Regions from separate parts of the Janthinobacterium longum genome, predicted to be linked through region 2. Evidence: predicted binding sites of a transcription regulator. Region 2 holds the regulator's gene; the other holds the start of a gene.

Region 1 (3,472 bases), on a different contig from region 2:
GTCGTAGCGTTGTTTGAAGGGATTGGCTACGCCCAGTTTGCTGATGTCTGCCAGATTCATGTCGTCCTCTTTCTCGTTGGTCTTGGCTTCGATGAAAGCCGCCGGGAGGCGGCCCTTTGGATTATTCGTCAGGTGATCCTGATCTCTTGTTTTGCAAATGCCGTGCCAGCACGCAAACAGCGGCGGTGACCGTTCGCCACGCGCAAAGCTGCGTCAAATGGGATCATCCGCGCCCGACAGTTGTTGCGTTTCTGAGCAGCGCAGCACGCATGGCAACAAGGCGCACTGGCGATGCGCGCGATGGCATACCGATTGCTACCCTGGTCATGCCGCGATCAAGCGCATAACCACAACGGAGACCATCATGACCCCACATATTGCTGTCAACACTAACAGAAAAACCAGCCGCCTGCGCAGCGTGCGGCTTGCCGCTGGCGGCCTTGCCTGCATACTGGCCGCCGCCGTCTGGGCACATGGCAACATGACGCCACAGGCGGTCGACACATCCACACTGCCACAACTGGGCGCCGAGTGGCGCACGGAAAATCCGTACAGGAACAATGCGGAAGCGATACGGATCGGCAACTCCGCTTTTACGCAAAATTGCGCCCGCTGCCACGGACTGGAAGCCGTTTCGGGCGGCATGGCGCCCGACTTGCGCAAGCTCGACAATGACTGCGCGGCCTTGTCGGATGCCAAGAAAAAAGAGGCTTGCGCTCAGGAAATTGATCAGTATGTGCTGGACACGGTACGCCATGGACGCTCGCGCAATGGCGCCGTCTATATGCCGCCGTTCGAAGGCGTATTCAGCCAGGAGGCGATCTGGGCGGTGAAGGCGTATCTGGAGACGCGGCGCGAAGTGCCTTTGTAGGATCACGCCTGTCATCAAAAGCAGGCGCTGCCACGGCAGCGCCTCTGCTGCCTCTGCTTGCTACCCCTTATTACTCCGGAATTTTTGCCCAGGCCAGGCACCAGCCCGGCGCCGCAATCTGTTTGCGGCCAAACATGGCGCAACCTGCCCACGCATCATCCTTTTTGCCCTGGAAGAAAGAACAGTTGGCACAGTGCTGAGCCGGCTTGTGCTGCGGATATTTTTTCGTATCGACCCTGGTCGTGTCGTGGCGGTAGCCGAGTGCCCTGGCCTGGTCGCTGTCCTCGTCGACTTTCGGCGCGGTCGACTGTGCGCCGGCGAGCGAGGCTGCGCCCATGCCGCCGACGGCGAGCAACTGGCAAAGGAAATGGCGGCGTGGTACTGGGTGCATGATGGTCTCCTGTTGTGGTTATAGGAAGGCGCATATCGGCCTTCCCTGCTCCCAACAGCAACCCTTGTGCCAGCCCGGCCCTGCCACCGGCAGCGACGCCGCACTGTAACAAAACAGCACAGCGCCGCGTTGCCAACTGTGGCAGTACGGCGCATACCGACGCGCCCGCGCCGTGGAAAAAGCCTGGCACGCATGTTGCTCAATTACCCATGGCAACCACGTCGCACCACCATAAAAACCAACAAGGGAGACCAGCATGCAGCCACAATTTCCACGTCCGATCGCTTTCGCCATCCTCGCCCTGATCGCCGGCGCCGTCTCGGCGGCCGATACCAAAGTTACCTGGGACGATATCGCCAACGCCGACAAGGGTACCGCCGATGTGCTCAGTTACGGCCTGGGCCTGAAAGCGCAGCGCCACAGCCTGGCGAAAAAAATCAACACGAAAAATGTCGGCCAGATCGTGCCCGCCTGGACCTTCTCGTTCGGTGGCGAAAAGCAGCGCGGCCAGGAAGCCCAGGCGCTGGTGCATGACGGCATCATCTATGTGACCGCCTCTTACTCGCGCATTTATGCACTCGACGCCAAGACCGGCAAGCAGCTGTGGGCCTATGAACACCGCCTGCCCGACGATATCCGCCCATGCTGCGATGTGGTCAACCGGGGCCCGGCCATCTATGGCGACAAGGTCTATTTCGGCACGCTCGACGCGCGCATGGTGGCGCTGAACAAGAACACCGGCAAGGTGATGTGGAACGAAAAATTCGGCGACCAGAAACTCGGTTACACGATGACGGGCGCGCCATTCGTGATCCGCGAAAAAGGCGGCCGCGTACTGCTCATACACGGCAACTCGGGCGATGAATTCGGCGCCCAGGGCTGGCTGTTCGCGCGCGATCCGGATACCGGCGCGGAAGTATGGGCACGGCCGCTGGTCGAAGGCCATGTGGGCCGCGCCGATGGCAAGCCGGGCACCCCGACTGGAGACGCAAAAGCGCCCAGCTGGCCGCGCGACAAGGACGGCAAGCTGCGCGAATCGTGGGAGCACGGCGGGGGCGCGCCGTGGCAGACGGCGTCGTTCGATCCCGAAACCAATACCATCGTCATCGGCGCCGGCAACCCGGCGCCATGGAATACCTGGGAACGGACCAAGGAAGGCGACGACCCGCGCAACTGGGACAGCCTGTTCACCTCGGGCCAGTCCTATGTCGATGCCAGCACGGGCGAACTGAAAGGCTTTTACCAGCACACGCCGAACGACGCCTGGGATTTTTCAGGCAATAACTCGGTGGTGCTGTTCGACTACAAGGATGCCAGGACGGGCAAGCTGATCAAGGCCTCGGCCCACGCCGACCGCAATGGATTCTTCTACGTAACCGACCGTAGCAAGCTGGCGACAGGCGCCGGCTACCCGAACAAGCCGACTTCCCTGATCAATGCCTGGCCTTTCGTTGACGGCATCAACTGGGCCACCAGCATCGACCTGAAAACCGGGCGGCCGGTGGAAAACGGCAAGCGCCCGCCGCTGCCGGAAGCGGGTGCCGACAAGGGCAAGGCCGTCTTCGTGTCGCCACCATTTTTGGGCGGTACCAACTGGATGCCGATGTCATATTCGCCCGACACCGGCCTGTTCTACATCCCCGCCAATCACTGGGGCATGGATTACTGGACCGAGCAGATCCACTACAAGGCTGGTTCGGCCTACCTGGGCCAGGGCTTCCGCATCAAGCGCCTGTATGAAGACCATATCGGCACCCTGCGCGCCATCGATCCGAAGACCGGCAAGATCGTCTGGGAAAACAAGGAGAAATTCCCGCTGTGGGGCGGCACCCTGACCACCGCCGGCGGCCTCTTGATCACCGGGACCTCGGACGGCTTCGTCAAGGCCTTCGACGCGAAGACCGGCAAGGAATTGTGGAAGTACCAGACCGGCTCCGGCGTGGTGTCGGTGCCCGTCACCTGGGAACAGGACGGCGAGCAGTATATCGGCCTGTCGAGCGGCTATGGCGGCGCGGTGCCGCTGTGGGGCGGCGACATGGCCGAGCTGACCAAGCAGGTGACGCAAGGCGGCAGCTACTGGGTGTTCAAGCTGCCGAAAGCACCGTCCAGGGTGGCCAGCAAATGAGAACCGCGCCGGTACGCCTGCAGGCTGCCGGCGCGCTGCTGTGCTGGGCCCTGTGCCTGGCGCCGCAGTCCGCCTTCGCACAGGT
Region 2 (3,472 bases):
CTGAGCGCCAACAAACTGCGTGCCTGGGTCAAGGATATCGTCGCCTCCGAGCGCGCACCGCTGACTCTGTTCTTCGAGTCGTTCGCTTTCAAGCTGGGCGTGCCGCTGGACGCCGATTTCGTGTTTGACGTGCGGGCCCTGCCCAATCCGTATTACGACCTGGCGCTGCGGCCGCTCGATGGCCGCGACGCGCCCGTGATCGCTTTTCTGGACGCCCAGCCCAGCGCGCTGGAATTGTTTGCCGATATCCGCAATTTCGTGGAAAAGTGGCTGCCATCGTTCAAGTCCGACAACCGCAGTTATCTGACGGTGGCGCTCGGCTGCACGGGTGGGCAACACCGTTCGGTGTATATGGCGGAACACCTGGCGCAGTATTTTGCCGACCGCGAACGGGTCGTGCTGCGCCACCGCGAGCGTCACTGAGGCGGAAAAACGGACGCAAAAAAGGGCGCGATGATAAAACAGCGCGCCCTTAGTTGATCACAACAATCTGGAGCGGCAGGCCTAGACGGCGGCGGCTTCTTCAGCAGTGTTGTCTGGCAGATGCTTGATCGCCTCTTTACCGTGCTCTTGCACTTTGGTTTTGTACTTCATCACTTGCCGGTCGAGCTTGTCGATCAGGCTGTCAATTGCGGCATACAGGTCATGCGCCAGGCTTTCCACGTAGACGGTCTTGCCGCTCAGTCGCAGATTCACTTCGGCCTTCTGGCGTTTTTCTTTCTCTTTGAGGTTGTCGACGGTCAGAATCACGGCAATATCGATAACGTGATCGAAATGGCGTTTCACGCGCTCCAGTTTGGTTTGTACGTATTCACGGATGGCTGGTGTCACTTCGAGATGATGTCCGCTGATGGTGAGATTCATACACACTCCTAAAGATGATCGGGTTCGTGCGGTGTCCATCGATCCGGCCCGCAGAGGAACCGAAAAAACTACAAAGACTTACGCAGACTCACTGGCGGAATTTTCAACGCTTCCCGGTATTTGGCAACAGTACGTCGCGCAATTACCATGCCTTGTTCCCCCAGCATGTCCGCAATCTTACTGTCGGATAAAGGATTTTTAGGGTTCTCTGCTCCTGTCAATTGCACGATCAAGGCCCGTATCGCCGTCGATGACGCCTCCCCTCCTGCTTCGGTGGCGACGTGGCTGCCAAAGAAATACTTCAACTCAAACATTCCATGCGGGGTCAGCATGTACTTTTGGGTTGTTACGCGCGAGATAGTACTCTCGTGTAAACCCAGTGTATCAGCTATTTCGCGAAGCACAAGTGGCCGCATGGCAACTGCGCCGTGCGAGAAAAAATCCTTTTGCCGTTCCACTATCGCCTGCGCCACGCGCAGGATGGTGTCGAAACGCTGGCGCATGTTCTTGATCAGCCATTTGGCTTCCTGCAGCTGTGCGCCCATGCCGCCTTCGCCCTTGCCCTGCTTGAGCAGATTGGCATACATGGCGTTCACGCGCAGGCGCGGCATCACGTCATTGTTCAGCGAAACCTGCCAGCCGTTGCGGGCGCGCTTGACCACCACATCGGGTACCACGTAGTCGGACACATCCGAAGCGAACACGGCGCCCGGGTGCGGGTTGCACAAGCGAATCACGGTCTGCGCCTCGCGCAGGTCTTCGTCATCGCAGTCGAGGGCTTTCTTGAGCTTGTTGAAGTCGCGCTGGGCAAACCAGGCCAGGTGTTTTTCAACGATGGTCAGGGCCATGCGGCGCGTCACCAGCGCCACCTGCGGCAAGCGTTTGATCTGCAGCGCCAGGCATTCGGACGCGTTGCGCGCGCCGACGCCGGGCGGATCGAAACTTTGCAGCAGCGCCAGCGCCGTGCGCAGTTCGTCGGCATCGACTTCCAGCTCTTCCGGCAGGCGCGCCAGGATATCGTCGAGCGGCTCTTCCAGGTAGCCGTTGTCGTCAAGCGCATCAATGATCAATTCCACCAGTGCACGGTCGCGCAGTTCCAGTACCGTCACGCGCATCTGCTCCATCAGGTGCTCGCGCAAGGTGCAGTGATGGGCCTCCAGTTGCGGACGAGAATCCTCGTCATCGGGCGCCTTGCCGCGGCTGGCCTCGTTCCAGTCGCTGTCGCCGCCCTCTGGCGCGGCCGTGCTCTCGCCGCCATCGCCATCGAACGTTTCCGCTTCTGCCGCCGGTGCAGGCGCTTCCTGGCCCGGTGGCGCAGGCGGCGCTTCAGCGGGCGCCGCCGTCGAACTCAGGGCACCGTCGGACAACAGGCGCAGCGAGCGGTCGAGCGGATCGTCCAGCCGTTCCAGCAAGGGATTATCGGTCAGCAACTGCTCCAGCTCCTGGTGCAATTCCAGCGTGGACAGTTGCAGCAGACGTATCGATTGCTGTAATTGCGGCGTCAGTGCCAGGTGCTGCGAGGTGCGCAGCTGCAGTGATTGTTTCATTGGCTTACATGCGGAAGTGTTCGCCCAGATACACGCGGCGTACCGACTCGTTGGCGATGATGTCGTCGGGCCGCCCCGACGCCAGTACCGAACCCTGATTGATGATATAGGCGCGGTCGCAGATGCCCAGCGTTTCGCGCACATTATGGTCGGTGATCAGCACGCCGATATTGCGTTCCTTCAAAAACCGCACAATGCGCTGGATCTCGATCACGGCAATCGGATCGACGCCGGCGAACGGCTCGTCGAGCAGCACGAAACGCGGGTCGGTAGCCAGCGCGCGGGCGATTTCCACGCGGCGGCGCTCGCCGCCCGACAGCGACAAGGCCTGGTTTTCGCGCAGCTTTTCAATTTGCAGGTCGGCCAGCAATTTGTCGAGGCGTTCCTCGATTTCGGGCTTTTTAAGCGGGCGGCCGTCGACCGTCTGGATTTCCAGCACGGCGCGGATATTGTCTTCCACCGTCAGCTTGCGAAACACCGATGCTTCCTGCGGCAGGTAGGACAGGCCCATCTGTGCGCGGCGGTGGATCGGCAGGCTGGAGATATCGACACCGCTGATATCGATGGTGCCGCCATCGGACGGCACCAGGCCCACGATCATGTAGAACGAGGTGGTCTTGCCGGCGCCGTTCGGGCCCAGCAGGCCCACCACTTCGCCGCACTCGACTTGCAGCGATACATCATGCACCACCTGCCGCTTGCCATAGGTTTTCTGCAGTCCCCGCACGATCAGGGTGCTGCCGCAACGTTCATTCTTGTCCATTATTTCTTCCCTGGCGTGGGCGCGGCCGGTGCTTGGTCTGCCGCCGGCTTGTTCTTCGGCTGTATCACCATGCGCACGCTGCCGGCGCCAGGTGTGCTGGTGCCGCTGTCGCTGTTTTCCATATTGAACAACTCATTGCGGCTGTCATACGAAATGAAGGCGCCATTGGCCACATCGGTCGGTTTGGTGCCTTGCAGGCGCGTGAGCTTGGCCCTGGAAAACAATTTCACGACTTCCGTCTTGTTGTTGTATTCCACCCGTTCCGCTTCGCCTTCCACCCACAGGTCACCTTCACCGT

The links. The regulator sigma-54, encoded in region 2, starts transcription at its own class of promoters, with help from an activator protein. The targets are predictions, from matches to a motif close to TGGCANGNAANCTGCTTT.
Region 1: a site for sigma-54 is predicted at 1,447-1,464, ahead of ACQ4WM_RS24415 (methanol/ethanol family PQQ-dependent dehydrogenase). Genes of this name have one in related genera too.

Annotation. Positions count from the first base shown of each region.
Region 1 covers NZ_JBNYXQ010000017.1:7,472-10,943, forward strand. The annotation lists gene adh (aldehyde dehydrogenase) at 1-60, opposite strand, end outside; gene pedF (cytochrome c-550 PedF) at 365-871, shown strand; gene ACQ4WM_RS24410 (high-potential iron-sulfur protein) at 942-1,262, opposite strand; gene ACQ4WM_RS24415 (methanol/ethanol family PQQ-dependent dehydrogenase) at 1,519-3,387, shown strand; gene ACQ4WM_RS24420 (pentapeptide repeat-containing protein) at 3,384-3,472, shown strand, end outside.
Region 2 covers NZ_JBNYXQ010000002.1:382,709-386,180, reverse strand. The annotation lists gene rapZ (RNase adapter RapZ) at 1-423, shown strand, start outside; gene hpf (ribosome hibernation-promoting factor, HPF/YfiA family) at 505-864, opposite strand; gene ACQ4WM_RS09995 (RNA polymerase factor sigma-54) at 933-2,411, opposite strand; gene lptB (LPS export ABC transporter ATP-binding protein) at 2,416-3,174, opposite strand; gene lptA (lipopolysaccharide transport periplasmic protein LptA) at 3,174-3,472, opposite strand, start outside.